DNA from 3 places in the Paenibacillus sp. J31P190 genome. Region 1 is predicted to be linked to each of the others. Evidence: riboswitches for the same ligand, from Rfam matches in the RefSeq annotation. Region 1 holds a riboswitch; each other region holds the start of a gene.

What was found. A riboswitch is a leader RNA that binds a small molecule or an ion and turns the genes downstream of it on or off. The one in region 1 is predicted to bind cyclic di-GMP.
Region 2: it holds a riboswitch for cyclic di-GMP, as region 1 does, so the genes downstream of both, AC58U0_RS31535 (transglutaminase domain-containing protein) here and AC58U0_RS18035 (putative motility protein) in region 1, are expected to answer to the same signal.
Region 3: it holds a riboswitch for cyclic di-GMP, as region 1 does, so the genes downstream of both, AC58U0_RS27740 (hypothetical protein) here and AC58U0_RS18035 (putative motility protein) in region 1, are expected to answer to the same signal.

Annotation. Positions count from the first base shown of each region.
Region 1 covers NZ_JCAUAS010000009.1:213,132-224,013, reverse strand. The annotation lists gene AC58U0_RS18075 (ABC transporter ATP-binding protein) at 1-99, opposite strand, end outside; gene AC58U0_RS18070 (nitroreductase family protein) at 476-1,096, opposite strand; gene AC58U0_RS18065 (GNAT family N-acetyltransferase) at 1,230-1,775, opposite strand; gene AC58U0_RS18060 (dipeptidase) at 1,955-3,331, shown strand; gene AC58U0_RS18055 (GNAT family N-acetyltransferase) at 3,356-3,868, shown strand; gene AC58U0_RS18050 (RidA family protein) at 4,064-4,468, opposite strand; gene dapA (4-hydroxy-tetrahydrodipicolinate synthase) at 4,482-5,363, opposite strand; gene AC58U0_RS18040 (LysR family transcriptional regulator) at 5,487-6,359, shown strand; gene AC58U0_RS18035 (putative motility protein) at 6,766-6,966, opposite strand; cyclic di-GMP riboswitch class I at 6,987-7,072, opposite strand; gene pyrE (orotate phosphoribosyltransferase) at 7,160-7,801, opposite strand; gene pyrF (orotidine-5'-phosphate decarboxylase) at 7,841-8,530, opposite strand; gene carB (carbamoyl-phosphate synthase large subunit) at 8,626-10,882, opposite strand, start outside.
Region 2 covers NZ_JCAUAS010000028.1:30,694-41,575, forward strand. The annotation lists gene AC58U0_RS31525 (SdrD B-like domain-containing protein) at 1-2,496, shown strand, start outside; gene srtB (class B sortase) at 2,584-3,393, shown strand; gene AC58U0_RS31535 (transglutaminase domain-containing protein) at 3,418-4,257, opposite strand; cyclic di-GMP riboswitch class I at 4,312-4,395, opposite strand; gene AC58U0_RS31540 (response regulator) at 4,442-5,584, opposite strand; gene spoIIE (stage II sporulation protein E) at 5,898-8,390, opposite strand; gene AC58U0_RS31550 (S1 domain-containing RNA-binding protein) at 8,718-9,314, opposite strand; gene AC58U0_RS31555 (FtsB family cell division protein) at 9,423-9,746, opposite strand; gene yabQ (spore cortex biosynthesis protein YabQ) at 9,762-10,337, opposite strand; gene yabP (sporulation protein YabP) at 10,334-10,621, opposite strand; gene AC58U0_RS31570 (RNA-binding S4 domain-containing protein) at 10,761-10,882, opposite strand, start outside.
Region 3 covers NZ_JCAUAS010000020.1:92,989-103,870, forward strand. The annotation lists gene AC58U0_RS27695 (response regulator transcription factor) at 1-757, opposite strand, end outside; gene AC58U0_RS27700 (ABC transporter substrate-binding protein) at 863-1,897, opposite strand; gene AC58U0_RS27705 (ABC transporter permease) at 1,958-2,962, opposite strand; gene AC58U0_RS27710 (sugar ABC transporter ATP-binding protein) at 2,983-4,485, opposite strand; gene AC58U0_RS27715 (PspA/IM30 family protein) at 5,004-5,690, opposite strand; gene AC58U0_RS27720 (PspC domain-containing protein) at 5,694-6,152, opposite strand; gene AC58U0_RS27725 (PspA/IM30 family protein) at 6,155-6,817, opposite strand; gene AC58U0_RS27730 (LiaF transmembrane domain-containing protein) at 6,857-7,153, opposite strand; gene AC58U0_RS27735 (metallophosphoesterase family protein) at 7,399-8,481, shown strand; gene AC58U0_RS27740 (hypothetical protein) at 8,658-8,900, opposite strand; cyclic di-GMP riboswitch class I at 8,947-9,041, opposite strand; gene AC58U0_RS27745 (O-antigen ligase family protein) at 9,193-10,710, opposite strand; gene AC58U0_RS27750 (S-layer homology domain-containing protein) at 10,792-10,882, opposite strand, start outside.

The DNA.
Region 1 (10,882 bases):
ATGAAGTTGGCTGTGACGAGAAAAGCGTTCATCCGAATGCGGCTCCTCATCGATAGCCAAAGCGTCAATTGCGCTTCTTTTACGAAACCAGCTTGCCATTTGGTATAACTTCCTTTCATTTCCAAACTGTATGTATGATAAAATAGACGGCAGATCTTTCCAAAAGGTTTCATGAAACTGAAAATTTCCTGAAAGCTTTTTGACGATGTATCCGTTTGTATGAATCTATTAAAATATACTATGAAATGGAAAATTCATCCATACAACGAATTGCCTATTTATAATAGCCCCGCTTCTTCATCGCTAATCCCTCCTTCATCCTTACATTTGTAGGATAAAGCAGTTTTTTTAAGAAAAAAGCAGGGCAATTATAAAGTTTTTCTTAAATTATTGCAGTAGACGTACTTCAAAGAAACCAGTAATAAAAAAAGACCGTTCATTGCCTTCTTAGCAATAAACGGTCTCTATATATGTATTAAACAAATTTCACAAACTCACCAATCGGTTTACGATAACCGCGCGGCCGCTGACGGGAAGTATCTTCTTTCCCAATCGTAATTAACATAACTGGCACGTAACGCTCCTCTAATTGAAGAGCCTCAATCAGCTTGTCTGCCTCAAAACCGATCATCGGACAAGTGTCCCAACCTTGTTCTTTCGCTGTAAGCATAAATAACATGGCTGATAGACTTGCATTCCGAATCGCTTCATCTCGCTTGAACGGCTCTCCCCGTTCTTCATAGAAATGTGTCACTTGCTGTACTTCGGCATCTAACTCTTGTTTACTTAAGAATCCTAAATGGAAAAGCCCTTCATTGATTCTATCAGAGTCCTTATATGCTTCCAAATCGCCAAGGACCGCAATAACTGCAGACGAGCTCTGAATTTTGTACTGCTTGTAAGATGCATCATAGACCTTCTGTTTCACCGAAGGGTCTGTGACAACAACATAATTTGCATGCTGTAAGTTATAAGCCGACGGGGCAAACTTAACAAGGGAAAAAATTTGTTCTAATTCTTTTTGTGAAATATCGATCCCTTGCGTGAATTTGCTTGCAGATCGTCTAGATTTTACAACCGTTTCAAAATCATTCAACGTAATGTCCCCCTAGTAATTATGTATGAGTACATGCTCAATACATTATTCTATTAGAGTAATGACTTGATAGCAATATGATATGACGATCCTTACGTACATTTTTCGACATTTTCTATGATTTTCCTGAATTTTATTCCATAGCTGTATTTCGCAGTACCATATGAATATGGTCCTCCCAAACACCATGAATTTGCAAATATTTGAGGGCCAAGCCCTCTTCATAAAAGCCCAACTTCTCAACGACCTTCAATGATGCCGCATTTCGAGGCATGATATTGGCTTCAATACGGTGAAGTTTCATCACGTCAAAAGCGTAGGCAATAATCGCTTTCACTCCCTCTGTCATGAGTCCTCGATTAAGGAGTCTCCCGTCCATTCGGTAGCCCAAATGGCAAGATTGAAAAGCGCCTCTGATGATATTACTAAGCGCAATTGACCCCACAATTCGTTCTTCAAATAGCATCCATACCTTAAGCATCTGGCCTTCCTCGATCTTCATTGCCTCTTGTTCCAACTGCTCAGCTTGATAATCCTTCGTGAAATACGTATCATTACGTTCTAATTCCCACGGTTCAAGAAAAGTTCGATTACGAATCACATAGTCCAGAACCAGATCTACGGAAGTACGATCCAATAAAACTAAAGACATTCGTTCCGTCTTAACCAAGAGTTTCATTAACTTCCCCCCTTCAAATAGCAGAATTTACCTATTCAATAATACCTACTTCCATTTACATCGTGCAACTCACTTATAAAATGTGTGTCTGCATCACTTAATTGCAGGAATTTACTTGCATTTGGGGAACTTAAAAGAAGCAACAATCTAAATGGCTTACAAAGAAGGAGAAATCAAACATGATTGAAACGATCAAAACCTATTTGAATGAGCAAAGGGATCAACACATAGAGGAATTAATGCAGTTTTTGCGGATTCCGAGTATAAGTGCTGTCGCCGAGCATCAACCAGACATGATTCGTTGTGCAGAATGGACGGCTCAATCTTTGAAACAAGCCGGTCTTGAGAACATTGAAATTATGGCTACTGGGGGACATCCCGTTGTCTACGCAGACTGGTTGCATGCTCCGGGTAAGCCAACTGTACTTGTCTACGGGCATTATGATGTTCAACCGGCTGAGCCGCTAGAGCTGTGGAACACACCCCCATTTGAGCCTATGATTCAAGATGGCAAGCTATTTGGCCGCGGCAGCACCGATGATAAAGGGCAATTGCTGCTTTATGCCAAAGTAATTGAAGCTTTTTTACGAACGCACGGCAGTCTGCCTGTTAATGTGAAGTTTTGTATTGAGGGCGAAGAAGAGATTGCTAGTAAGCATCTACCTGCCTTCGTTGAAAAGTATAAAGATAAATTACAAGCTGATACCATTGTTCTTTCCGATACACAAATGCAAGGACCAGGAAAACCTGCCCTTATGTATGGTCTTCGCGGACTAGCTGGGTTTGAAATTACGGTCGATGGCGCAAATAGTGACCTCCATTCGGGCCTGTTCGGCGGCGCTGTTCAAAATCCGATTCACGCTTTATCGAAGGTGCTGAGTTCCTTTCATGATGAAAATGGTCGAGTAGCCGTAGAAGGCTTCTATGATCGCGTCATTGAGCTCTCAGACAAAGAACGCGAAGCCTTTAAACAAGTAGAACCCGACGCTAACAAGGTCCGATCGGACTTACATGTTGAAACACTATATGGGGAAAAAGGGTTCTCGTTCTACGAACAAACAACATCTAGACCGACCTTGGAAATCACGTCCGTGAGCGGCGGCTTTCAGGGTGAAGGCATTAAACCAATCATTCCTAATCGTGCCAGCGCAAAAATAGCTTGCCGTCTCGTTGCCGCACAAGTACCCGAGGAAATCATGGATGCGGTTGAAAATCATATCCTCGCTATCTCGATGCCTGGTGTAAAAGTGACCCTAGACCGCCAGCTGCGCGGAAATCCTTTTATTACGCCAATTGACGAGCCAGTTATGGTAGCAGCTGCGGAAGCTTATGAGGATACCTATGGCGTTTGGCCTGTATATACTCGAAGCGGAGGTTCAATCCCCATTGTTGAAGTGTTGGGACGTGTATTAGACGCCCCCGTAGTGCTGCTTGGCTTTGGTTTGCCAGGTGAAAACCTGCATGCACCGAATGAACATTTCCATTTGGTCAATTGGGATAAAGGTACAGAGACTATCAGCCGTTTCTGGCTGAAACTAGCCGCAATGAGTAAATAAACACGGAAAGGAAAGATCCTTAACATGAGTACGAATCACCTAACGATCCGCGATGCCAGCTTGGAAGACTTAGCAGAAATTGTACGAATTTATAATTCTACCATTGAAGGACGCATGGTTACGGCTGATACAGAACCCGTGACCACTGCCAGTCGCGAAGGCTGGTTTCATGAGCACTCAGCGGATTTCCGCCCTTTATGGGTATTGGAAAACGGCAGCGGCATTTGTGGATGGCTCAGCTTTCAGTCCTTTTATGGCCGCCCCGCCTATAACGCTACAGCAGAAGTCAGCATTTATGTCGATGAAGCTTTTCGCGGCCAAGGCATTGGTCGTTACCTGATGGAGCACGCAATAGAGGCTAGTCCAAAGCTGGGACTGAAGACACTGCTCGGCTTCATTTTCGGTCATAATGATCCCAGCCTCCACCTTTTCCGTAAATTCGGCTTCGCCAATTGGGCCCATCTGCCTGGCGTTGCTGAACTTGACGGAATCGAACGCGACCTCATCATTCTTGGTAAACGTGTAGGATATAAATAAACAAAAGCGCTTTCCCCTTATGCCCGCGATTTCAAATCGCCTTTTAAGGGGACAAGCGCTTTTTTTAATAGAATTTATATGTTTTGGTAGCTGAGAAGTCCATTTCCGGCTTCTCAGACTCTGTCGGCGAACTTCGGCTCGCAGAGCTCTCGCTGTAAGCGCGTTTCCCGCGCTTATTTGTACTAATAAACCTTACTACAAGCCTCTCAAAGCTTCCTCTACCAACAGGGCTTCAACCTCAATCTCTATCAACAACAAAGGATCTATTAAAGCCTTCACTTCAACCATCGTTGCCACGGGCTGCACGTCGCGGAAAAACTCCCCATGCGCCCTGCCGAACTCCTGCCATAGCGAAATATCCGTCACATACATACGTGTTCGAATCACATCTGACATTTGCCCCCCGAGTTCTTGCAGCGCCTGCTCAATCGTCTGGAGGACAAACCGCGCTTGTTCATACGGATTACCAATGCCAACAACCTCTCCATCCCTCATGGCAGTTGTGCCAGCAACTTCGATCCAGTCCCCCACCCGAATCGCCCGACAATAGCCTACAACCGGTTCCCAAGGTGAGCCTGTAAATACCCTAGTACGATTCATAACCCTCTTCCTCTCATTTTTGTAAATAAGCAGCTAACTTCTTCTGCAAGCCTTCTGTCACCGAAAGCAGCGGCAACCGAAGTGTTCCGGATTCAATGACACCTTGCTGCTCAAGCAGCCATTTGAGAGGTGCTGGATTTGGCTCTTCGAAAAGTAATCGAATGAGTGGCAGCAACTCATCGAATAGCTTTTTGCTCAACTCGTGTTGTCCAGCTTCAAAATGCTGATAAAACGATACAATCCGCTCAGTCATTACGTTCGCTGACGCACTCATAACCCCTTTAGCACCGGAGCTAAGCGCCTCATAAAGCAGTGAATCCTCCCCACACAAGACGGGCTTGGAGCCTAGACGAGTAAGCTCAGACACCAATCGGGTGTTAGACGTACTGTCTTTCATACCTATGACACCATCGAGTTCAAGTATCGTACGCACGGTATCAAGTTCCAACGTCACTCCTGTGCGATGCGGTATTTCATATAGAATGACAGGCACACCAACGCTGGCTGCCCGGCGAAAATGTTCAATGATCCCTTGCTGACTCGGCCTATTATAGTAAGGCACGACGACTAAAACGGCGTCAGCCCCTAATTTCCCAGCAGCCTCCGTCTTTTTTACCGTGGACAACGTATCATTCGTTCCTGTACCTACTATGAGTGAAGCATCTACTTGCGCAGCCTCGCGAGCTGCTTGTGCCGTATCGAATAAGATCGCCATCTCCTCATTCGTAATCGTCGGCGATTCCCCTGTTGTCCCATTGACGACCAGTCCGTTTACCTCATCTTGAAATAAATTAAAAGCAAGATTATAAAAAGAGGATGCATCCACCTCGTATTCCTCATCAAACGGCGTAATAATGGGAACATAGATCCCGTGTAAGTCTTTCTCTCTTAACATTCCAATCATCTCCCAGTCCTCATTCATTTGTATATTCACTTTAGCATGGATCATTGGATCACAGTTAGCTATAATAAATGATAAGACTCATCAAAAATTTTGATAATAAAGCGAGGGGTTCCCATGGATTTAACCTATTTCCGAACCTTTCGGGAGGTTGCACGGAGAAAGAGCTTTACACGAGCTGCTGAAGAATTGGGCTATGCGCAATCGAGTATTACGATGCAAATACAGAAGTTGGAACGAGAATATGGAGTCCCTCTTTTCGAAAGATACGGGCGTCAGCTTCGGTTAACTGCACCCGGTGAAAGCTTGCTAAAGCTAGTCTTGCAAATGCTTGACCTCTATGATCAATCCAAAGAAATGATAACAAGCGAAGTCAGCGGAACACTGACGATCGGAACGATTAACTCACTCGCGGCTTATTATTTACCACCCTATTTACATGTGCTGAAACAACAATTTCCTGGACTGAATATCCAGCTCTTCCCTGATAGTGAAGCTTCCCTCATTACCAAAGTAAGAGATGGGGACTATGACATTGGACTCCTACTAGATCGTTATCCTGCAGATACCACACTTACCTGTACAAAGGTCAGGGAAGAACCTTTAGTTTTGGTGGCACCGCTTGGGCATCCGCTAACGAAACGAACACAAATACAGCTAACTGATTTTCAGCAAGCCGAATTTATCGTTACAGAAGAGGGCTGTATCTATCGAGGTATGTTTGAAAAGTTACTAAAAGATCATGCAGTCCCGCTTCAAATTGGTTTTGAACTCGGCAATTTAGAAACCATTAAACACTGCGTCATGAATGGGCTAGGTATCGCCCTGCTGCCCCAAATTGCAGTACAGAACGAACTGGAACAAGGAAAACTTGCCCATCTTCCTTTTTCACATTCAGACTTAAAATTAGACCTTCAACTGCTGCTTCACCCCAAAAAGTGGATGTCCCAGCCCTTGCAAACATTTATTCAACAACTGACACAAGGTTAACCTCATCCAGAAAGAAAAACGGATTAGAGTCGATCAGCAGCTTAGTGAAGTTTAGATGGGCTATACTGGCTACACGCCTAAAGGCTATTTGGCAAAATTATAGTTGTACTTCATTTCGAACCCATTTGTTGCGATTCGATTTTAGACCTCAATGTAGAGTAAGGTTGGCCGAATGAATCGACGATCTCTTTTCTATAAAAAAGCCATCAGAGTTCTCACATGCTAAGTTGCTTTATCTAGGCCCGTCGCTCTACACTGTAAGTTCTCCCACAGAAGAGAAAACAAACAACAGGAGGGAGTAAGCTTTGCATTGCTTTGATTTCCTCACCTAACCCAAAACATATTAATTATATAATCAAAAAAGAAGCTCTCCTTTTCGTAAAGGTAGAGCTTCTTCCGTTATGAACTATATGCGGATGTCGAGATTGCCACCCAAATGCGGTGTCGCTGAAGCGGTAACCAGCTGTTGGGATTTAGCAAAATCCTGTACTAAAGTACTAGATGAAGCTGCTTGCATATCACTTACTTTGCTTAAAAGCTGAATGCCAACGGCTTGCTTCAAAGCGTCTCCACCACTAATCGCAGTTAGAACACTATTGATATTCACGAGCACTCCTCCTCTCATCGTTCGGTAGCTGGCAAGCATACGGTGTAACCGAGTAGCCCCTATAGCTTTGCGTCTGTCGCTTTCGCGTCATTTGCCATTTCGCAGATGTTAGGCAGTACCTAGCACTTATCAAGTATAGAATATACTTACACAATTCGTCAATCCTCGCAATTCATTTTAAGCAGATACAGACCTACACACCAAACGCAGCAGGATTCGATCTCCAAGAACGAAGCAATTCCATGTCTTCTTGTTTGATTTTCCCCTTCTCCAGAGCCACTTCAAGCAGTGTAGAGTAGTTGGAAAGTGTGTACAGCGGCATATCAGCAGCTTGGAATGCATCGGTAGCTTTATCTAGCTGATAGGAGAAAATCGCGAGCACACCCAGCGCTACAGCGCCAGCTTCTTTGACAGCAATAGCTGCTTTCAAAGAACTGCCACCCGTAGAGATCAGATCCTCAATCACGATCACCTTTTGACCTGGTTTCACAGTACCTTCAATCAAGTTTTCCTTGCCATGTCCTTTGGCTTTATCACGAATGTAGATCATCGGGAGACCTAACTTCTGAGCAACCCAAGCGGCATGAGGAATGCCCGCTGTTGCCGTACCAGCAACAACCTCAGCATCCGGGAATTTCTCTTGAATCAAAGCTGCGAAGCCGTCGGCGATCGCTTCACGTATAGCTGGGTGTGACATCGTCAGACGATTGTCACAATAGATTGGCGACTTCAGGCCAGAAGTCCATGTAAAAGGCTGCTGCGGTCGAAGTGCCACCGCTTCTATATCTAATAATGACGCTGCAATATGCTGCGCGATTGTTTCGAGTTGACTCATGTTCCTACCACCGTTCCTTCCGTTGTTAGACCAAGCATGCTAAACGATTGAATCGATAATCGCTTCAATTGCTGCTCTTGGATCCGCTGCGCCTGTGATCGGTCGACCGATCACGACATAATCCGTCCCCTGCGCGAACGCCTCAACTGGCGTCATGATGCGCGATTGGTCGCCCACGTCGGCTCCCGCAGGGCGAATGCCTGGCGTCACGGTGACGAACCCGTCACCGCATGCTGCCTTAATCGCGGTCACCTCAAGCGGTGATGCGACGACACCCTGAAGCCCCGCAGCATGCGCCAAGCGGGCATAACGAATGACGGCCTGCTCAACCGTACCGGTCAGGCCGATCTCGTCATTCAGCACCTGTACACTGGTGCTGGTTAATTGTGTCACGCCGATAACGATCGGGCGCGAAGCACCTACAGCTAACCCCTTGTCGACACCCTCCAAGGCGGCTTCCATCATTTGCTTGCCTCCGGCAGCATGGACATTGAACACGTCAACCCCAAGGCGCGTCACGCTTTCTGCGCCGCCTTTGACCGTGTTCGGAATGTCATGCATCTTCACATCGAGGAACACCTTGTAGCCGCGATCCTTCAGACTCGCTACGAAGCCAGGACCCGCAGCATAGAACAGCTGCATGCCCACCTTCACGTAGCAAGGGATGCCTTCGAGCTGCTTGAGCAGCCCTTCAGCACCTTCTGCGTTCGCATAATCCAAAGCGACCATAATGCGTCCAGTAACATCTGTGCGAGTTAGTGTACTCAAGTTCGTCACTCTCCTTAGAGTTTTGCTTTAGCAAAACTGACTTCGTAAGCATAGTCTTAGACATGAATTGGCATTGCACGTGAGGAGAAGTTGATCGCTTCAAGCATATTAACAAGCGCTCTTACTGTATCAAGTGATGTCATACAAACCACACCGTTCTCAACCGCTTCACGACGAATGCGGAAGCCGTCACGCTCTGGCTCTTTACCTTTCGTCAGTGTGTTCACAACGAATTGTGCATCACCGCTGCGGATAAGATCCAGAATGTTAGGCGAACCTTCGCTCAGCTTGTGAACGGTCGTCACTGGAAGACCAGCTTGTTCGATCGCAGCTGCCGTTCCGCCTGTTGCAATGATTTTATATCCAAGTCGATAGAAGCCCTTTAAGATTTCAATCGCTTCTTCTTTATCTTTATCAGCTACTGTTACTACGACAGATCCTGCTGCAGGAATTTTCATCCCCGCTCCAATTAAGCCTTTATAGAGTGCTTTGGCAAAATTGATATCGCGCCCCATAACCTCGCCCGTCGATTTCATCTCAGGTCCGAGCGTCGTATCTACACGGCGCAGCTTCGCGAAGGAGAACACTGGCACTTTAACCGATACGTACTTGTCTTCCGGCCATAAACCGCCTTGGTAGCCCATATCAGCCAGCTTTTGTCCCATAATAACGCGTGTAGCCACGTTCGCCATCGGGATGTTCGTTACTTTGCTCAAGAAAGGCACGGTTCTGGAAGAGCGAGGGTTGACCTCGATCACATACACTTCATCGTTATGAATAACGAACTGGATGTTGACCAGACCAACTACGTTCAGCTCAAGGCCGATTTTCGTCGTAATGTCGATAATTTGTTGTTTAATCTCATCTGAGATGGATTGCGGCGGATAAACTGCGATGGAGTCACCGGAGTGAACCCCTGCGCGTTCAACATGTTCCATAATCCCTGGGATTAGAACCGTTTCTCTGTCGCAGATGGCATCCACCTCAACCTCTTTACCAAGCATGTAGCGGTCAATCAGGACCGGATGTTCAGGGTTGATTTTCACAGCATATTCCATATAGCTCAGCAATTCTTCATCGGAGTAGACGATTTCCATTGCGCGTCCACCTAGGACGTAGGATGGGCGAACGATAACCGGATACCCGAATTTCGCCGCTGTCCCCACAGCTTGGTCAACCGATGTAACGGTGCCGCCTGGTGGTTGAGCAATCGAAAGCTTGCTAAGTAAGGCTTCGAATTTCTTGCGATCTTCCGCTGTATCGATACTTTCCAGATCGGAACCGAGAATGCGTACGCCAGCTTTGTGTAAAGGTGCAGCCAAGTTAATCGCTGTTTGACCACCGAATTGAACGATAACCCCGATTGGGTTTTCGCGTTCGATCACGTTCATCACATCTTCAAAGAACAGAGGCTCGAAGTACAAGCGATCGGACGTATTGAAGTCTGTTGATACGGTCTCTGGGTTGTTGTTGATGATAACCGCTTCGTAACCTGCCGCTTGGATCGCCCAAACCGCATGAACCGTGGAGTAATCGAACTCAATCCCTTGACCGATACGAATCGGACCGGAGCCCAATACGACCACTTTTTCTTTTGTTGTTTCCGTAACTTCATCTTCTTGCTCATAAGTTGAATAGTAGTATGGCGTTGAAGCTTCAAATTCTGCCGCGCAAGTATCAACCATTTTGTAAACCGGCTTGATGTTTTGCTTCAAACGGTGCGTTCTGATTTCAGCTTCTTTGGTGAATGTCGAACAACCAGCCAGAGTACGAATCTCAGCAATCGCACGGTCTGTAAAGCCTTTACGCTTCGTTTCGAATAGCAGCTCGTTTGTAAGTTCGCTAGCTGCAATCTCTTTCTCGTATTTAATCAGACCGTCTAGTTTGTTCAAGAACCACCAGTCAATCTTCGTCAAATTCTGCAATTGTTCCACGGTGTAACCTCTGCGATACGCTTCTGCGAGTAAGAACAGGCGCTCATCGTCAGGCTTTTGCAGGCGGTACTCGAGTGTTTCTTGATCGATAAGATCCGTCTCTTTTAGGAACAAACGGTGTACGCCGATCTCTAGGGAACGAACTGCTTTATGAATGGACTCTTCGAATGTACGGCCAATCGCCATAACTTCGCCAGTCGCTTTCATTTGCGTACCCAGCTTACGGTTTGCCGCTGTAAATTTATCGAACGGCCAACGTGGAATTTTGGAAACGATGTAATCCAAAGCTGGCTCGAAGCAAGCATAAGTTTGGCCTGTTACTGGATTGACTAGCTCATCGAGCGTGTACCCAATCGCAATTTTAGCAGCCATCTTCGCA
Region 2 (10,882 bases), on a different contig from region 1:
GGTTCGGATGACGCCAAAGACAGTGATTTCACTCTATTTGACACTCCAACCAGAACATATCGAGTCACAACAAACCTTGGGAATCAAGAGACCGATATGACACTTGACGCTGGTATCTATACCAAAGGATCGATTGGAGATTTTGTTTGGTTAGATAAGGATGCCGATGGCCAGCAGGATGCAGGAGAACCTGGCTTAGCAGGTGTAACGGTTAAACTCTATAACGCAGCTGACCTTACGACTTCTTTAAGTACTGCTACTACCGACATCAATGGTAAATATAGCTTCCCGGGTCTAGACCCTGGCAATTATCGCGTAAAGTTCATTAAACCAACTGGTTACAAATCCTCGCTGAATGATCAAGGCGGCAATGACGCCCTTGACTCTGATCGGGATGAAGTGACGGAATTAAGTCACACTGTGGTATTGAGCTCAGGCGAAAATGATCTTACCGTGGATGCAGGTTTTTACTTAGGCGAAATAGGCGACCTGGTCTGGCACGACAAAAATGCGAATGGCATTCAGGATGCAGGTGAGCCCGGCATCTCAGGGGTAACGGTTAAGCTTTATAACGCAAGCAACCTTTCGACTGCTTTGACTACTACTACGACCAACGGAAGCGGTATTTATAATTTCTCTAGCCTCCTTCCAGGCAGCTATGTAGTCAAATTTACCCACCCAAATGGTTATGATTTCTTCTCTCCACCCAATAAGGGAGTAGACGATGCGAAAGATAGCGATGCGATCTTTACTAGCCGAACGGATGCTGATGCAAGTATTAACAACATTACGCTCAATGATGGCGGACGTGATTATACCTTTGATACCGGTTTATTCAATCCAGCCAAACTTGGGGATAAAGTCTTTCTAGATGCTAATAAGAATGGCCTACAAGACTTAGGAGAAGCACCGGTACCAGGCATCAAAGTTAACCTTTACAAGACTTCGAATCCAACTGCAGTATTTGATACAACATTTACTGATGTCACGGGGATCTATCAATTTACAAATCTGGATCCAGGCAGCTATTTCGTTGAATTTATTACGCCGGCCGGTTATGGTATTACATCCAAGGATCAAGGCAATGATGATACACTCGATTCTGACGCTGAGCCAGCTACAGGAAAAACAGCTAGCGTCACGTTGTCCTCAGGTGATAATAATACGACATTGGATGCAGGACTTTATCTACTAACAAATGGTTCTCTAGGAGACATTGTCTGGGATGATTTGAATGCAAACGGCTTGCAGGATACTGGGGAACCCGGCATATCGGGTGTAACGGTTGAGTTGTACGATGCAAATACGAACGCTCATCTTGATACCAAAACCACCAATGCTGGAGGACTCTACCTCTTTACTAACCTACTTCTAACAGGCAACTATAAAGTGAAATTCCTTAAACCGAATGGGTTCAAGGAGAGTCCAGCCAATGCTGGAAGTGATGATAGTAAAGACTCGGATAGAGACCTATCGACTGGATTCAGTCATAACGTATCTTTACTTACAAGTATTAATGATTTAACGGTAGACGCTGGCTTCTATAAGCTCGCCACACTTGGCGACAAGTTGTTCGTCGATGCCAATACAAACGGCATCCAGGACGCAGGTGAAGTCGGGTATCCCAACGTTACAGTCAAACTGTATCGCTCCGACGCTCCGACAACTGCTATCCTAACAACAACTACGAATACGAACGGCAACTATCTTTTCGAAAACTTAGAGCCAGGTTCTTACATTGTTAGCTTCGCATCCGTTAGCGGATATAGCTTTACATCTAAGAAGGTAGGTTCAGATCCTGCTGTTGATTCCAATGTAAATAATGCTGGTATTACGGATAGCATTGTTTTACAGTCAGGTGAGGATAATCGTACGGTAGATGCAGGAATCTATGAGTACCGAAATAGTGGCGGCGGTGGCGGCTATATACCGCCAGTAACAGAACCACCTGTTACACCTGCACCAACTCCAGGACCTACACCAGGGCCATCGCCTGGAACTACTCCTGGGACAACACCAACACCTGTACCGACGCCAGGTACACCAACACCTGCGCCAACTCCAGGGCCTACACCTACGCCAGTTCCGGAGCAACCTGTTGTCACGGATGAGAATACACCAGTAACTGGTGAAATCCCGAACGCAGCACCGAATTCCGAAGGTGAGAAAATCCCTAATCAGGTGACCGTTGAAGACCAGCCTGAGAACGGAACCGTGGAATTGACAGATGACGGTAAATGGGTCTATACACCAAAAGAAGGATTTAACGGAGACGACTCCTTCACTATCGGAGTTAAGAATGATAATGGCGATATTGATTATCAAAAAATTCAGGTAAGTGTCCTTCCTAAGGGCACCAAAAAAGGCTCTACATCCCTAGTTCCAAAAACGGGCCAAGATGCTCACAGTAATTACTATCTAACTGGGCTAGCAATGGTTCTTGCTGGACTAGGCGCACTCGGAGCAACACGTTGGCTGCAGCGTAAATACAAGTAATACGAACAGGGGCGGCGCCATGCTGCCCCTGCTTCTTTATCAATGTACAATCATGCTACTATAGTCGTAGGAAGGAGGGAAATAAGGATGACAAGATTTTCAGTCACGCCAAAAAAATACCGAATTATCTATTGGGCAGCCTCATTATTCATCGTAGGGGGAATTACCCTTTTAGCCATAGATCTCTATACGCAGCATGTTGAAAGCAAGCAAGCCCAGCGGCTAAAAAGTCAACTTGCAAGCTTTCACCAAACCAATACCACTTATCTGTCTCAGCCAATCAATTCCGATCCTGGATATGACCAAATGAAAGAAGACATTAGCCCCGCAGCTAGCGCTCCTCCCGATAGCATAAATTGGAGTAGTTTGCTTGCCATCAACAAAGAAGTCGTTAGCTGGCTTCACATTGAAGGCACTAGTGTCGATTATCCGGTCGTACAACATAAGGACAATGATTACTATTTAAATACAGACGCAGCAGGCAAAAAATCAATTTACGGCAGTATATTTATGGACTACCGTGTAGACATCAGCCAACAACAGCGAAATACAATCATTTATGGGCATAATATGTTAGATGGTTCTATGTTTGGAAGCCTTCAAAATTATAAAAACAAAGATTTTTATTTGGAACACCGCGACATTCTTTTAGAAACACCCGAAAGGAAAACAGCCTGGGAAATCTTTTCGGTTTACACCATTGATGCCAGTAAAGATACGGTCGATCTCTCCTATGACAACGATCAAGCATTTCTTCAAGCTTTAGACCAATATCGTAAAAAATCATTGTATCAGACTACTGTCATTCCGCGAAAAGAAGATGAAATTCTCACACTGGTGACATGCAGTAATGAAACAGATGACACCCGTTTAGTTATCCATGCCATGAAAAAATAGGGACCCTGGACAGGTCCCTTTTACTTATTTTATATAAAGCTTATCTGCGACTGGATAGTCACTTTCCACCCATGTATGACCCAAGCCTAGGAGAGATTCATTTGTTATATTGAAGTAGTCCGTTGACTGAACCCCTGGTTTATCGGGCGTAGGATCATCAAAAACGGTATCCAGCATATACCAGTTATCCTCAATGTTCACTACATTCCACATGTGTGACTGTACAGGATCGTCATTTAAATACCCTACTACTAGTTTACTGTCAATGCCTGCTTTTTTGAGAAGCAAATTCGTTAAGATAGCGTAGCCTTGGCATACGGCCTTTTTGTTGTACAGTGCCGAATAGGCTGTATGTCCGATTTCATCTAAATCCTCATAAGAGGTATGCGAAACCACATAATCGTGAATCGCCGCTTCCTTTTCAAATGCGGTCATCCCGGTTGTCAGGATTTCACCCAGAATACGATCGATTTCCTTATTTACGAAATTATCCTGTTCAATGGTCGTAAGGTATTCGGGCTTTAATGTAATCGTGATGTTGCCAATACTCCCCTTCATTTTGTATGAAAGGCTCTTCATGTTCCAAAACAATTCCTCTTCTAAACTTGATTGCGCATGAGATATAGCATTCTTAATACCTTGAATGTAACTAGCCGAGTCTTTCGACTCCCTGGATGTATAGGTAATGATAATGGATTCCGGCTTTTTGGCGAGCTCACTTTGGAGCTTTTCTTCTAACTCTGTCAAATTACCAGCTTGTAGATTAGAGGAACTAGCATATGCCGTTTCAACATTTACATTTGTTGTTACAAGAAACAGGACCATGGTCAACAGGGCGATAGCCATTTTAAATTTTGAATACACAAAAAAACCTCCTTTGTAATGGAGCCAAAAGAGGATAGAATGCTTATGCTACCTCCTGGCGGCCCGACGATCATAGCAAAATGCTTTAGACTCGTGGCTTTGCGTCCCTGCCTTTCGACAGGTTTGCCTTTTTCAAAAAGTTACTAGAATATATACGGGTATCATATCATATCTACTATTAAAGTCAATTTATATTATTGGTTAATAGCCGGAAAGTTTCGTTAAACCATTGTGTGATAGACGAGCTCGGAGATATAGCAAGCTCCTCCTCAAGACGATTCCGCAGTATCTCATACTGCTGTTTAATTTCAGCGAAATTGCTAAGCTTAAGATACACTCGCATGAGCCCAAAATAGCCATCTTCAATGAGTGGGGAATGATCTTTCATCTGCTGAAACAAGTCCCCTGCTTCCGTTAAAAGCCCTTGCTCCAGGCAGAAATTTGCAAATCGTTGAAGATACTGCCACCTAATAAGTCGCAAGCGTTCACGCTCGGCTTCCGCCCATTGAAACTCCGATTCAGCCAAATAGTCTCCTTTGTAAATAGCAAGCAAATTCGTGTAGGTACCCACAGTAGACAAATTCATCTCAGGCGCTTGTTGAAGCTCTCGTTCCCATCCATCAACATCCACAAGAATATTGTCGAGCTCTAAACGGTAACCTTCTTTTTCGTAGACTACTTGAATAGTTAGTCCTTGATCTTTAAGCATCTTTCGAATTTGATATACGGTCGTATGAAGCAGCACAGCAGCGCGGTTCGGGTCCAGGTCAGGCCATAGCAGTTCCATGAGAAAATCCTTGCGAACGACCGGTCCTCGACGTTGATGAAGCAGGAATGTAAACAATTCTTGTGTCTTGCTTGTCCGCCATGAGAAGGAACGTATTCCTTCCTCTCCATTGATCCAGTGAAGGGATTGGAAGCAGCAGATCTGCACAGCATTCATTATTATCTTATGGGGATGCCTTGGGACAGCTGCTTTGCGGAGTCTGTCTAGCGTTTTGTTCAAACGGCCAGCAAATACAGGTTTTAGCAGATAGTCCAGCGCATTCAGTTCAAAGGCCTCCACGGCATACTGGTGAAACGCGGTCACAAATACGATCCGCACGTCAGGCAGCAGTGTATATAACTGTTCAGCTAGCTCCATGCCACCAATCTCTGGCATTTCTAAGTCCAGGAAAATAGCATTCACTTGCTCTTGCTGGGCCATGATCAATGCTTCTCTGGGATCCACTAGAGCGGCAACAACCTCAATATCTTTATGATTGTCTAGCAGTTTCTCCATACTTCTTAATGCTAAAGGTTCGTCATCAACCAATAAAACTCTCAAACTCATCACCTCTTCTCGATATCCAAATCGATATCTTAGTCCCTAAGCTCGGTGTACTCTCTATATGTAAGCCTTCTCCGTATAATTTGCGAGCTTGCTCCATTCCTACACAGTTATCCGAACGGCATTTTCCACAATAGGCGGAATCCAGATATGCATTATATCGGAAAAAAATTAGCTAACTTGAAGACGTTGACCCCATCGTTTGATATATAAATAAATTCTACTAATGCTATTCCATTCTGTATATAGGGAATAGCAGCGCACAAAAAGCCATAACAGCAAATGAGCTGTTATGGCTTCTATTCCTCCATTAGCTAACCGTCTTGGGACGCTCCATTCGCGTAATTCCTGGCCACCGGAATGTGGCCCACTCCGGCTGCCTCTTCTCGACACGTGCAACAACGACGGTCATATCATCTTGAATTTCGCCATGATGGTGGCGGAAAATCCTTTCTAATAAACAGTCCGCAAAATCCTGCGGCATCGTCGTATCAATTTCCTGAATCATCCGCTTCATCCACATCTCTTTGTTTACCGCATGTCCCGGTGCATCGTAAATACCGTCTGTCATCATGACAAGGATATCACCCGATTGGAGCGGAATCGAGACCAGATCAACATCAATCTCACTCAGGATGCCGACTGGCAGATTATTCGCCGATATCGAAATCACTTCCGTCCCGCGCTTAATGAAGCTAGGGGTAGAGCCAATCTTCATGAACGTTGTGTTTGCACTGTACATGTCGATCAAGGCCATATCTACGGTCGCGTACATCTCGTCCGAAGAGCGCAGCATCAACACCGAGTTCAGCGATTTGATCGCCAGCTTCTCGTCCATCCCTGACTGCAGCAGCTGCTGCAGGATGCTCAGAGCCGTCTGGCTCTCCGCACGCGCGCGCTCGCCGTTACCCATGCCGTCGCTTAGCGCCACGGCATACTTGCCATTGCCCAGCTCCACCGTGGAGAAGCTGTCGCCCGAGAAAAGGTCGCCGCCTTTGGCTGCGCCGGCGACCCCGGTCTCAACCTCGTATTCCTTAGCGGAGCCGAATACGACCGTGCTGTAGCCCTCGCCGCGCTCATGCATTTCCTCGCGCATGACGGCGACATTCTCGCCGATAATTTCGCTCAAGAGCGGCGCAATGATTTTCCGACATTCATCGAAGCCCTTCGTATATTGATGAATGATCTCAATCTCGATATTTCCTTCATCCAAGGAAATGATATCGATGGTATGGATGGATAAGCCCAGCTCCTCCAGGGCATTACGAATTTGCTCTTCTTGAAGGAACAGCTCCTGTCCTTCCCGTTTAATCTCCTTGGCCAAGTCCTCCATGACTTGGGACACGCCCGAAAGCTGGTCCGCGACGAGATGTCGGCTATCCATAATCTGCTTTTTCCAATGCAAATCATTCTTGTACAAACTATACTGCTGCTTCATCACATCCAGCACTTGATCCGTACGAATACATACCTTCCTCCACTCCGGTGGAATATTCTTCTTCGTCATACTCTCCTTCATCTCAATTTGGGTCATCATATCGGTCATATACGTATAGGTTTGATAAAATTTTTGATCCCAGCACTGGCTCTTTTTCCAGCAGGAATCACAAGCCTTCTGCGCAACCGCATTCATAAAATGGCCGACATCCTCCTCCTTGCGGCTCACCGCATCATCCGTCGTCAACTGCTTAAAGCTGCGCGCCAGCTGGCGGAACACTTCAGAAAATTGTTCCACACGTCCTGCCGTAACATCCCGAACCCGCTTCGCATAGTCCTGTTGGGATTTCAGATTTTCCTGCGTGCCGGGCACATATTTAGCAAGAGTCAGAATCAGACTCCGCGGTGTCAACAGGAACAGCGCAACAGCTGCAAGCGACTCCCATGTAGAGTTGATCACATCAGCTCCCGATCCCATATAAAAGGCAAGTATCGATGACCCCAGAAGCATTCCGAAAGCAACGGCCAATCGATTACCATCTTTGAGAAGCCCTGCTAACATCCCTGAGAAAGCCAGTAAACTCATTTGATAAACTGCATTACTATTCGCAAGACTTAGGATTAATCCTGTTATGACTCCTACCGAGGCTCCGAAAGGCGCTCCTCCCACCAGCGCAAATAATAGTATTAAATAACGAGAAAGCACATGTTCTACGGTGATTGGACCCACAACCCAGCTCACCGTTCCTGTCATCACAGAGGCTAACAAGATAATCAGACATATAATTTCTTCATGTTTCAAATGGTAGTTCTTGCGGGTAAGCGTAAATACAGGAATTGCTTGAATAAAAATTAGCGTCAGCACTAGACTTAGCAGTGCCTCAACGGAAACCATCATTAGCGTATACCAGCTTAAGTTTGAGACTACAAGCTCTGCAAAGAGCTGAACCAGTAAGGTCGAGCTGAATACAAGAAGCGGTGCTAAGGAAATATCGGAGCGTTCGAATTTCTCCAAAGCTTTTTGGATAAGTAAGAAAACGATGATCTCCGTAACTAGATAACCCGTATTCGAACTCAGCGAGAATAGGCTTCCAGCAAATGCAGCGACACCTACCCAGTGTAAAATATCTCTCCTTGTAAAATAAATGACAGCAATGAACGCAAGCGCAAACGGAGATAGCTGTTCCAAAATCATCGCACGACCGAGTAAGAAAGCCATCACGATGAGCAGTAAAGACCACTTCTTAGCTACAAAGGCTTGTACGAATCGATTTTCCACGGCAGCGCTATGTGCGCCTGTTTTCGCTTTCTGCCACAATCCCGACCAACCGCCACCAATCACTGTGCCTAAGCTTCTTCTCTGCATGTTTTCGAACACCATCCATTCATTCCTTATTTGTTTCTCTAGTATAGAGACAATCTAGCAGAAAGTTTGTCAGAATGAGTTGATAGATTCAAAGAAATTTCCGACAAGCCGCGTTCGCCTTGTCACCATGCCTCAGCCCTTGCCTAGTCTCGTTTTACCGTATCGAAAACGTTTCCAAAAGTCTGATTGCCTCGAACTTTCGCCCTGCGTATGGGGGAGATACCCGTAATTCCATGTCGATTGTTCTTTACGTTATTTTAACGATTTGACACTTGGATAAAAAAAAACCACACCCGCCTAAGCGAATGTGGTTCGTTACTGCATCTATTAATCTCTTCTTCCGCCTCGGCCACCGCGTTTGGACTCGGTGTTCTTTTTCAAAGACGAAATCCGCTCTTCACTATCTTTAAGGAACCGAGATACTTTATCTTCGAACGAAAACGGTCTAGCTCCGCCTTGCTGCTTGTTAAAGCCGCCGCGACCACCACCGCCGCCGCCTCGATTGAAGCCACCGCCGCCACCTGGACGACCGCCACCACCACCGGGACCACCGCTTGGAGGACCACTACGTTCTCCGCCGCTACTTGGACGACCACCTTGGTAGCCTCCTGGACGATCTCCACTTGGACGTCCTTGATAGCTGCTGCCACCTGTACGTTCAGGACGAGCTGGTCTTTCCTCAACTGGCTTGTCAACCGTCTGCTTGATCGACAGTCCGATCTTGCCATCCTTGTCCACGTTAATCACTTTGACCAATACTTTGTCATCCAGCTTTAAATGGTCATTAACGTCTTTCACATAGTTGTCCGCGATCTCCGAAATGTGAACAAGACCGGTAACTCCTTCAGCAAGCTCGACGAATGCTCCAAAGTGAGTAATCCCCGTCACTCTACCCTCTAACTTGGTGCCAACTTCAATTGCCATAAAGTAAAATGTTCCTCCCTTAAAATGTTGAAAACACTGGCTACGCCGATTATAACCGATGCAGAAACCACGGTCAACACGGCAACAGCCTCTTCTTCTTGTTGATTTTTATTGCGACTTTGAAACACTTAGTGGCGTCTCTCCGGTTTTACTATAATGAAAATCTCGACGAATAATTTGATCCAAATACTCGTCATTATGAAGTCGAGCGATTTCTTTCGTTGTTTGCTCTTTGAGTTTCTTGGACTCAACAAGCTGTTGCTCCATATTCGCTACGACACTACTCTTCTCTTGCAGCTTAGCGAACTGCCCCCAGATGTTCACAGCAGCCCAGCTCATAAAACATAGGACAAAAATCATTAGAAAACGCAGTCTTCGTTTCGAGCCTACACTGTTGCTGCGCTTGGATGGAACGGTTGCTTTAGCATGCATGAATAGGAATGCCTCCTACTTTGAGAATAACCTGCGAAAGATCAATATGATATTACCCTTAAGTTTCTTCAACCAAACAGGGATAACAAAATATTTATGCACAGGCCGAGTCATCCAAAGGAGTAATCTCCACACAGGATAAAGCAATTGTAGCACAATTCTATAAAGGAATATAGCTACAGCTAGTAAAAAGCCCAAAATAATCACAGTTAGACGATATAAGCCAATAATCGGTTTGATCAGGATAATTTCGACAGTTTTAGCAATGATACGGTAGATAGCAATCGTAATTCGAATGAGAAGCAGCGTAAGCCGGATGACCCCATTGCTGAGGAAGGCGAAATAAAAGCATATACCAATCCCCATCCCGAGAAAAATAAATACACGAACTTGTCCTTCATTACTGTAAATGAGCAGACGGAACACGAGGATTGTCGCCACAATCCAATAAACCATATCAATGAACGGAATCGTCCAACGCGGCAATCTCAGCTTGCCAGAGAGCACACGAAACACATCGAAGATCGCACCTATGGCGATTCCGCTCAGGAACATCATGAAGATCGTATGGAACTGAACGTTAAGGGTCACTTGAATAACTTACCAAGGAACCCCTTGGATTTCTCCTGGGTATTTCCATCTACATAAGCTAATTCGTGAATGATTCCTTCTATGGCGACCAACCCTTGTTCCAAACTTAAGTTCTTGATGTGCAAATTCTGTCCTTTAATCATCAAGTAGCCCATTTCCGTTTCAAGGAGGAACTCTTCACTGTCAAAGCTTTCAACGTTCAAAACTCCGGAGATCTCCAAGAGCTTGCGATTCAGCATTTTAATTTCTTGCCGCTTATTCGTGTTTTTCACGGGTTCAATCATGGCCTGTACCCCTCCTTCATCTACCACTACGATATGGGAGGATGTCCTCTTTTAGAACCATGCAAAACCCGATATTTAAATATAAAAATAGCCCAAGACCCCTATTCAGGAATCTCAGGCTATTTCACAACTTACAGGGTTATTCGGATTGAAAAGCTTCTTCCTTAATCAGCGTGTACATCTGAGCAGCGTCTTCTTTGCGAGTTGACTCTGATAGAACTTCCACTCGAATCGTCACTTTTTTCTGACCGAACTGAATAG
Region 3 (10,882 bases), on a different contig from region 1:
CAAGTGTTTGGCAGGTCAATTCGATTCTTTCCGAATCGCCAGAAAGCAGTGCGACAAGCTTGTCATCACGCGTTCGGAACACAATGCCGCCTTGTTCTTTCTCCATGATTTCATGAAAAATGTTGTAAGCTGCAAAGCGTAATAGCTCCTCCTCAGCTACTGGGTCACTGTAGAACTCACGGTTAAACTCATCAATATCAAGAGCAAGTACCGTTAAACTGGGACCGCTCAAAGAAAGTCCAAACATCTGGAACTTGCGTTCAATTTCATCTCTTCTCATGCAGGAAGTAACTAACCGTTCAAGAAATCGCTCTCGAAGAAGCGGCATGCTTTCGTGAAACTGATGACGGAGAAAGGTCACATCTTCCCTCTGTTTACGCTCCTCATCCAGCTCTAGCCTTAACTTATGAAGAAAATCGGTAAACTCTGCGGAGTTGATCGGCTTTAGCAAATAATCTTTGACCTTGAGTTTGATAGCCTGCTTCGCATAATCGAAATCCTCGTAACCGGTTACAATAATAACTTTGATATCCCGGTAATTCGCAGCAATTAGCTCTGTCAGTTGAAGGCCGTCCATGAACGGCATGCAAATATCTGTAATGACGGCATCAGGCTGCAGGCTCTCCAACGCCTCATAGGCATCTCTGCCATTATCGAAATCTCCAACCAGTTGGAAGCCGCAGGCCTCCCAATTCGTCTTCCGCTTGATGCCTTCTCTGACTTCATCTTCATCGTCAATCATGATGATTTTGTACATTATGGGCCACCTCTGGCGAAATCGAATTAAGCTCTATGTGTATTGTACACAGCAGTTTCATTAAATGACAATAGAGACTGCGCGTATTTGCGCAGCCTCTTTATTTTATTCGTAGAGCAGCGGCTTGATGTCAGCAGCATCAATGTTCGTTTTGTCGTACCAGTGGAAGCCTGTATCGATCGATTTAGGGACAGTCTCGCCTTTAATCGATTGGACGGCAGCTTTCACTGACCAGTAACCAATGCCGATCGGATCCTGTGTAATGGCACCAGCCATCTTACCGCTGCGGATCGCATCCATTTGCTGCTTGCCGGAGTCATAGCCGACGATGATGATTTTGCCGTCTTTTTTCAGCTCTGTCACGGCATTGATAACACCGATCGCGGATCCCTCGTTAGCACCGAAGAAGCCTTTAATATTCGGGTGAGCTTGTATAATTGCTTTGGCCAAATCCGTTGACTTGAGTTGATCGCCTCCGCCGTACTGCGTATCAACAATTTTGATATTCGGATATTTCTCCTTGATCCGATTCGTGAAACCATCCCGGCGATCAATACCCGTACGGCTCGTTTGGTCATGTACGACAAGGGCGATCTCTCCCTCATTGCCGATGAGCGATGCCATTTTGTCCGCTGCCAACGCGGCGGCAGCTTTGTTATCGGTGGCGGCCGTCGTCACCGGGATGTCGCTGTCCACACCGGAGTCAAAGCCGATGACGGGGATTTTGCTTGCTTTTGCCTTCTCCAGCAGCGGCGTTGCGGCTTTGCTGTCCAGCGCAGCGAAAGCGATGGCTTGTGGCTTTTTGCCCAATGCAGCCTGCAGCATTTCAATTTGTTTATCCACTTGCGTCTCCGTTTCCGGACCTTCAAAAGTAATTTCTACATTAAATTCCTTGGCGGCTTTCTCAGCCCCTTGTTTGACAGCTTGCCAGAATTGGTGCTGGAAGCCTTTTGAGATAACCGGAATATAAATTTTATCCGATTTTGCCGCCGCAGGCGCTGCTGTTGTTGATGCGACTGGCGCAGCCGTTGTGGCAGCTGTTTTCGTATCTGTCGTTTTGGCACCGCATGCCCCAAGTACTATCGTTGTTAATAATAATAGCGATGATGCTACCGCAAATTTCTTCGTCCGTTTATGCAATCTTAATCTCCCCTTACTTATAATTTGTTGTATGTGACTCCGATTTGGAGTGAAATACCTCTATTTTTTGCGACGTCTCATCATATCAGCGTAGACCGCTAACACAACAACAACCCCTACGATGACCGTCTGCCATTCTTGCTTAACAGATAAGATTCGCAGTCCGTTCGTGAGTACGCTCATAATGAGAGCACCGATGACGGTTCCAAGAATGGAACCTTTGCCGCCGCTTAAGGAAGTCCCTCCAATGACAACGGCTGCGATTGCTTCCAGTTCATAACCAGAACCAAGCGCGGGTTGAGCGGAATTGAGACGGGAAGCCATCATAATACCGGCGATACCACTGAACACACCAGTCAGCGAGTAGATGACGATTTTCCAATAGTCTACATTAACGCCGGAAAGCCTAGTGGATTCTTCATTGCTTCCTAGGGCAAAGTTATAACGTCCAATGATCGTCCTCGATAAAATAATGCTGGCGACAATGGCAGCGCCGAAGAAGACGAGAATGGCATTCGGAATTTCGAAGCCAGGAATGATTGAATTAAGAATGGACCCCATCGAAATCTGTGAGAATGCCGGCGTATCATTAAAATAGATCGGCTTCGTCCCTGAGATGACGAGAGAAAGTCCTTTGGTCACCATCATCATAGCTAGCGTTGCGATGAATGGCGGAATTTTCATCTTCGCAACGAGAAGCCCGCTGATGAGACCGCAAACGGCTCCAGTGGCAATGCCCCCGATAATGCCAAGCGGCATCGGTAAATGCCACGTTGTGATGATGACTCCGGCCATCACCGACGAGAAGGTCATAACGGTTCCGACGGCCAGATCAATCCCGGAGGTGATGATAACGAACGTTGAACCTAAAGCAAGCACGCCGATAACGGCTGTTGATAGCATAATGGCTACAATGTTATTGAATTGAAAAAAATTACTGGAAGATACCGAGAAGATAATAACCAGCATAATCAAGCTGGCGAATGCCAGCAGCTTCTGTGCAGCACCGGTTTGACCCGATATCGTGGGTACTATTTTTTTACGTACAAGCCATGTTGACATCATGATTCCTCCTAAGACATCCGCTAACTGATTCGCATCGTAGCGTATTTCATAATCGCTTCCTGGGTGGCGTCCTGTTGACGAAGCTCACCGGTAATTCGCCCTTCGCACATGATCATGATGCGATGGCTCATTCGCAATATTTCGGGCAGCTCCGACGAAATCATAATGATCGATTTCCCCTGTGCGGCAAGCTCATCCAGCAGTTTATAAATCTCCGTTTTCGCGCCAACATCGATACCTCGCGTCGGCTCATCGAAGATGAGAATGTCGCAGTCCCGCAGCAGCCATTTACCGATAACGACCTTCTGCTGATTGCCGCCAGAAAGAAATTTAACTTGCTGATGAATGCTCGGCGTCTTGATTTGAAGCGCTTCCACAAAGTGTGAGGCTGACTGATCAATTTTGGCATCATGCATCCACCCGAGCAGACGTCTAGCTTTGCGATAAGAGGCAACGGCGATATTCGTCTTCACGTCCATATCCACCATGAGCCCATAACGTTTACGATCCTCTGATAAATAACCGATTCCATGTTTCACCGCATCATGCGGGGCTTTGATCTGCACCTTGTGCCCGTGGATGCGTATGTCGCCCGAGTCAATCTCATCTGCGCCAAAAATGGCCCTCGCCACTTCAGTACGACCAGCTCCCATAAGACCCGCAAAGCCAAGAATCTCGCCTTTTGCCAAATGGAAGGAGACGTCTTTCACCGCAGAACCCCGGTTCAGATTCGTTACCTCGAGCACTCTTATCTCTGAAGCATCAACGGTAGTCTGCTGCGTGCTGACATAGAGTTCACGACCAACCATCATCGCTATGATCTGATCGATGGACGTATCTTTCGTCTGTACGGTATCGATATAGCGGCCGTCACGCATGACCGTGATGCGATCGGTAATTCGCTTTAACTCTTCCATCCGGTGAGAAATATAGACGATGCCTACCCCACGCCCGCGCAGCTGTTCGATGATTCGAAACAGCTCCTCAATTTCAGCATTGGTAAGTGCCGCCGTCGGCTCATCCATGATGAGCACTTCGGATTGAAATGACAAAGCCTTGGCGATTTCCACCATTTGCTGCTTGGCGACTGTTAGCTCCGACACCTTCGTGCGAGGATCGAGCTGGAGATTCATTTCGCTTAGCAATTGCTGTGCCTGATCGTTCAGCTTCCGATCATCGATGAACAGCTTAATTCCCTTCCTCGGCTCGCGCCCAATAAATATATTTTGGGCAATCGTCAAATCCGGCATTAAGTTCAGCTCTTGATGAATCATCGAGATGCCAAGCTGCTGAGCCGCTCTCGTATTGGGGATATTCACTTCCTTGCCTTTCAGGATGATTCTGCCTTCATCTTTCTGATAGACACCCGTGGCAATTTTCATTAACGTGGACTTTCCGGCGCCGTTCTCGCCAACAAGCGCATGCACTTCACCGGCTGCCAACTCTAGACGACATTGATGGAGGGCATGCACACCAGGAAAATGCTTCTCAATTCCTTCCATCCGGACCAGAGCTTCATTCATGACCTCACCTCGTGTTCGTTTTAACATTTCGTGCTTATGTGCTTATTCTATCTGCAATTTGCTGGAAAAAGAGTGGATAAATCTCTTCAAAAAAGTTGAAAATCTTATGATTTTACTGATGCCGCAGCACTAAAAGTAAAAGGATGTCCAACATAACAATAAGGTTGTCCGGATTAAATTGTCTTTGGGCACACCATCAATAAATCGGGGAATGACAGAACAACTACCTTATAATTCCTCTTCACCAACAAACTTGAACCCTGTAACCTGTAGCCAGTTTCCAGAGAAAAGAAATCAGAAACCAGAAACCAAAATGCGGAAACCAAAACTAAAATCAAAAACTAAAAACTAAACCAAACCAGAAAATCAAAACAGTCCCCGGATGAAAATTCATTCATCCAAAATCTCAATCAATAAAATCCATTAAAAGGTTGAGAAAGGAGTAAGCTCCACTCCTATAAGCCACTTTCAAACAAAAAAAGCCCCTCACAAGGAGGGGCTTCTAGATAAAACCCAGATTACTCGGCTTCTTTAACGTTTAATTTCTCTTTCAGCAGATTCAACTGCTCATCAACTTTAGCTTGCTTTGCAACATCAACAGGTGTGTAGCTGCCTACTGAGCCTGCTGGTACGTATGGCTTGCGAGCGATTTCCGCTTCAACTTCCAGTTGGATAATTTTCTCTTCCATACGTTGGAAGCCGCGGGATGCGTTGCCGCTCTCGATGACGCCATTGTAGGACACTTGTGCCATTTGTTTTTTTGCTTTAGCCAGTTGAGCGCGGGACACAAGCTCGTTGCGTTTGTTACGCAGTTTGTAGAACTCGTCTTTCATTTCGTGCAGCTGCTGTGTTAGCTCATCAGCATGTGCTTTGGAAGCGGCATATAGATCTGTGTACTCAACAATTTTATCTTCGTGGTACAATTTTTCTTCAACAGCTTGGCGAGCGATAGCCTCTTGGCCATTTTTGATCGCTGCGGAAGCTTTAGCTTCACGGTCAGCCACGAGACGAACAGACTCTTCCAGACGTTGCTTCAGCTTGCGCTCGTTGGCGATTTGTCTAGCAACAGTAACTTCAGCTTGTGCGATTTCTTGCTCCATATCCCGTAAATATTGATTCAACATAACGATCGGATCCTCAATTTTATCCAATACCTCGTGAATTGATGCTTTTGTCATATCTTTCATTCTTGTAAATACTCCCATGGTTTACACGTCTCCTTTTTTAATATCAATTGGTTGTTGTTCAAAGCGAGCGACTTTGGCTCTCAGTTCTTCTACTTCTCTTTGCAGAGCTTTCTTTTCAATGTCTTTCATCATCTCGTCAATGTTGTTTACTTTCCCAGCGTCGTACGGAGCATTGTAGCCCGTTTGTTGTGGCGCATGGCTAGGGTGGTGCGGCTTGTGAGCGTTCCATGCCCCGCCATTATAGCCTTGACGGCCATATGAGCCGGCATAAGGATCAAATGGCGGCTGATCATACCCAGGTTCCTTTGGAATAACAAGTGCAGCTACAAAGTAGATGAAAATGACTGTTCCTCCAGTGAAGATAGTGGTGATCACCACTAACAAACGTAATAGCGTTGCATCTACATTCATGGCCTCGGCGAGTCCGCCGCATAGGCCAGTAACTTTCTTATCTCTTCGTGAGCGGTATAGTTTGCTCATGATTACTTGGCTCCCTCCTGCTGCAGTCTGTTTCTAAGAGCTTCCATTTCAGCATCTACTGCCGGGTTTCCCCCGCTATAGTAGCTTTCGCGCCCCATTCGTCTTACATCGCGGAGCGTTCTGGCATGCAGCTCCATATCGGATACGCACTCTTCCAAGCGACCGAACATCCGCGGTGTCGCATCCTGCGCCACACTGCTGCGAGCATGCAATCTTTGCTGTAACCTTGCGGACTCCATTCGCGCTAAGTAGTAGCTGCGTTTGTCTGCCACTTCTTTGTAATCGGCCTTGAGCTGCTGCAGCTCTTCATCCAAATCAAGGATTGACTGCTTTGCTTGGTCGTACAATTCATGATATTGCTCGCTTTTCTCTTCAGCTTGCAGCTTCTCTTGAAGCACGATCCTTGCCATATGTTCTTCGCCGGCCTTCAGAGCCAGCAGCGCTTGATGCTCGCGCTTCTCTTTGGTTTCCAGCGCCGTCAGATATTGCTGCCGGAGAGAAGCTGCATGGCTTACGCATTGTTGATACAGTCTCTCGGACTGTTGAAGCTGCTCACGCTGCGCTGCTAAGTACTGGTCAATCAAGCGGACCGGGTCTTCCGATCGCTCCAAATGTTCATTCAGTGTTGCTACGGTAATGTCTCTCATTCGCCTAAATAGGCTCATCTCTCATACCACCTTTTTCACTCTCTGTATTCGTTTCAATTACACCGTTCTTCTTGTCAACATCGAAACTCCGTAACCTATCAACCCAATCGCCAGTAAAATGATGATCCAACCAGCTAACTTACCAATCAGGATGATTGCGCCAAGCCCTGCAATAATCCAACCGATTTTGCTACCGTTCTGTATACCTACATAACCAAGGCCAACCATTCCTATTGGAATCAAGTATCCCATCACCGAGCCAATAAATGGTCCCATGTGAACGCCTAGCTTATTTAACAGAATCAGTGCACCGAATGCGATTAGCAGAGCGGCTAAGCCTGTATTTCTTTTCATCGTTTCGTCACCGCCTTTCGTTGTTTGCTGTGTTGTTTGCTGTGCTCTTGTTCATGTCTTTATTTTAGGTAAAAACGAAGCTTTCCAAAACGGACTAACGACGGTATTTGTTCCTAGACCTTAGTCGGGGCGCATCTAAGACCTGTGTCAGGCAAAAACAGTGTTTATACGACAGACGTTTTGGTTAAATACTTAACAAACTCGGTAACCCGCGCTTTTATCCCGGGAAAAGGAAGGTTTAAATTATGAAACAACGATTACAAACGTTAACTATACGCATCCTGTTATCCACTCTATTCCTTCTATTACTCCCTACTTATGCTTGGGAAGCAACGGCGATAGCGCCTGTTTCGAAATCATTTAAGGCGGATATTCTTAGTAAAGAGCCATTGCCTATGGTAAAACTTTTTCGTACTGTTCCCAAAAAAACGTCCACAGCAAGTAACGCGCCACTCTTTTCTTTTTCCGTGCTGAGCGATATACATGTGGGTGCAAAAGACAAAGATTCTCAAAAGCGCTTCCGTGCTGCTTTAGCCGATCACCGTCTTATTCGACCTGACAGCAAACTTATAGTAATGAATGGCGACCTCAGCAATGGCAACGAAGCAGATAATCGGAGTCTGGTCAGCGTTATGAGCGAACACCCTTTACCTCCCGTTCATGCAACGATGGGAAATCATGAGTATTATGGAATGTGGCAGACGAAGAGTGGCGGTCAAGATACCAGCAGGCTAAATCCGAATTGGACAAGCCAAAAGGCCATCGACCTATTCCATCAGATGTTTAACTATGAAAAGCCCTACCATGAACTCGTCATGGAGGACTATCACTTTCTATTTCTTGGGGGTGAATTTTATCGCGATGTGGATCCTAACGTGAAAGAGGACGCTTATCTATCCACTGAACAGCTTACTTGGTTTCAAGATAAATTGAAGGCAGCTGCGGCTGCAGCGCCGGACAAGCCTATTTTCGTGTTCCTGCATCAACCACTCGTTCATACCGTGGACGGTTCGGATCAAGAGCTCGGAGTTGTACAGCAGGAAGAGCTTAGGGCGATTGTGAATGCATATCCGAATGTTGTATTCTTCAGTGGGCATACCCACTGGAATTTGGAGACTACTAAACAGATTAAACAGCTGGAGTTCCTTGCGGTATCTAGCGCCTCTGTCCATGAAATATGGAATTCGAAAAATGAGCCTGAAGGCAGCGCGGCTAGCCAGAGCATCGTTGTGGACGTTTATACGGACCGTATTGTGATTCAGGGGCGTGAGCATTCGGAGAAAAGGTGGATTGAGCCGGCATTTGTGAAGCGTTATGAGGGGAATTGATTGAAAAAACTACCGAGCGAGGACGCAAGGTAGTTTTTATCCACTTTTATACATATCGTTTAACTAAAGAAAACTCGACACTATTCATAGCGATTTTTGTAATCTAACAAAATCCTTGCTGCGTTTGCTGCGGGTCGCATGTATCGTACGGAAAGATAGTAATTGAAACAACTCATTTATGAAGCAAAAAAAGTTTTGTCCGGAAAACCGTCTCCCTCTGCATAACATCTTGCTATAGCTGAAGCGGCCTTCATAAACATATGATCCTTGGTAGTACCTGGGACCCTCTCTAGCTGCCGAAATTCTTCATTAACTAGATCAAACTCAATTTCACCCAAACTTTCTTCTGTTGGACCAAATTTGTATATGACTTTTTCTGCATCGTCGAATACTTTAATCAGCATCAGATATGTTGCCATTTTCCGACCCTCCTTTCTTTTTTGGCAATAAAAAAACAAGCCCCTAAAGAGTAACCCGGCTATCATCCCATGACATGTGACTCATGGCTTAGACCCGTGGCTTTGCGTCTCCACCTTTCGATGGATTTGCCTTTGTTCATTATTGCTTGATATTAGGTGTGTTTCAGTGATTATTTCTAGTTGTAAAGAACTAACTATTTCCATGGTATTCCATAAAATAATGAAATTCAACATTTTTCTACAAAAATGAGGTACCCACTACGCAAAGTGTGTGATTTCACACAAAAAAGGCCTAATTGACTAATTTACTAGTTGCTAATTCATCCAGAAGCGAACGATAAAGCTCCTCTTTAGGCAAGATATCTACAGCAGCTTGGATCTTCTCTCTTGCCAATATATAATAAGTCCGATCCCCCGTCTTATTCCCTAGTAGCACGTAGCTTTTAGCGGATTCATATTTCACTGAATGTGACCATGGGAGAGCACGTTCAGCTCTTTCTAAATAAGCTCGGCCTTCACTTAGCTGCCCAGATAATACTAGATTCGTCCCCACCCTTTTACAGGTGTAGCCCCATTCAAACCACCCCAATACCGCAACCAACACAATCAAAGTACCAGATAAGATAACTTTTGAAAATGGAGTCTCCATCTTCATACGCCATGTAAATCTATTATTTATCGGAGTCTCTACAAAGCTTACTAGAAACAGTAGTAGCATAAACACCCATGGGAAGCTAAGATCAAAATCAAAGCCCGCATGCAGCAGGATAACCGTCACCATCACCATAGCTGCCTTCACCCAATAAAAATCTATCTCTCCGAGACTTTTTGCTTTGAAAAATCCCCATACTTTTAGGTAGAACCATCCTATCCACGCTAAAAAAGCCAGCAATCCAAGCAGCCCTATATCCATCGTAATTTGCAGAAAATGATTATGGACATATTTAACAAAGTACTCCTTGGATCGGTATAATTGTTGCAGAACAACCCATCCTCCACCGCCACTCCCTGTCCATCCATAATCCCTAATGATTTGTAGACTATCCTTCCAATATACAAGCCTTATTTGAAATTCAGATGTTTGGGGTTGAATGGACTGCACTCTGCTCCAGAAAAATAATGGATCCTGTTTGATAGTTGCGGCGATCACATAGCTCAAGAAATGAGCAAATGCGGTCCCCATCCATGCGGCTCTCTTTCTAAATTCCGGAAATAGGATCAGACTGATACATATAGATAATAACCATAGAATCCAAACAGAACGAGAAAATGTCAAGAGCAAGCCTGTTCCGCTGATAACTGCAAGCAATAAATACCGTTTCTTCTGCTTGCTTACGTAAAAGAAGAGTCCAGATAGAAGACCAATCAATAAAACAACAGCTAACGTATTCGCATACTCTATAGTAGATTCAAGACGTCCTTTTCGCTCTAAGTGCAGTAGAAGCCCCCACACGACGAGCCCAGCTGCAGCCCATGTCCATGACTTTAAATACCTGATTTTTTGTATTAGAGGTACTCTAATTACTATCAAAGCCCAAGGAACAAGTAAGCTAAACTTTGATGCTTCCAAGATGGCTTGCTCCCAATCAACGGCATAGAGAATAGACACCCCATACATGATTGCCATAAACACAATAAGAAAGTGAAATAATGAAAATTGAATTTCCTTGTCCCAAAATGCGAACACAGCAAACCCTGCTAGAAGAACAATAAATACAATAAGATAGCTCTGTTCGTAATAAAATCCCTGAAATAATGAGCCACTCCAGCATAGGAGCAATAAAAGCCCTGTCATCGTTTTCACTTTCATGTAACACCTCTGCTTATCTAACTTATCCCTCTACTATACAAGAAAACTGCCGATTAATCGGCAGTCACTTGGTCAATTTATTTAATTGATAAACCCAACTACCTGTAATAGTCTCTTCAACATCACAACCGCTTGTGCACGAGTGGCCTCGCTTTGTGGCGCAAAGTCAGAT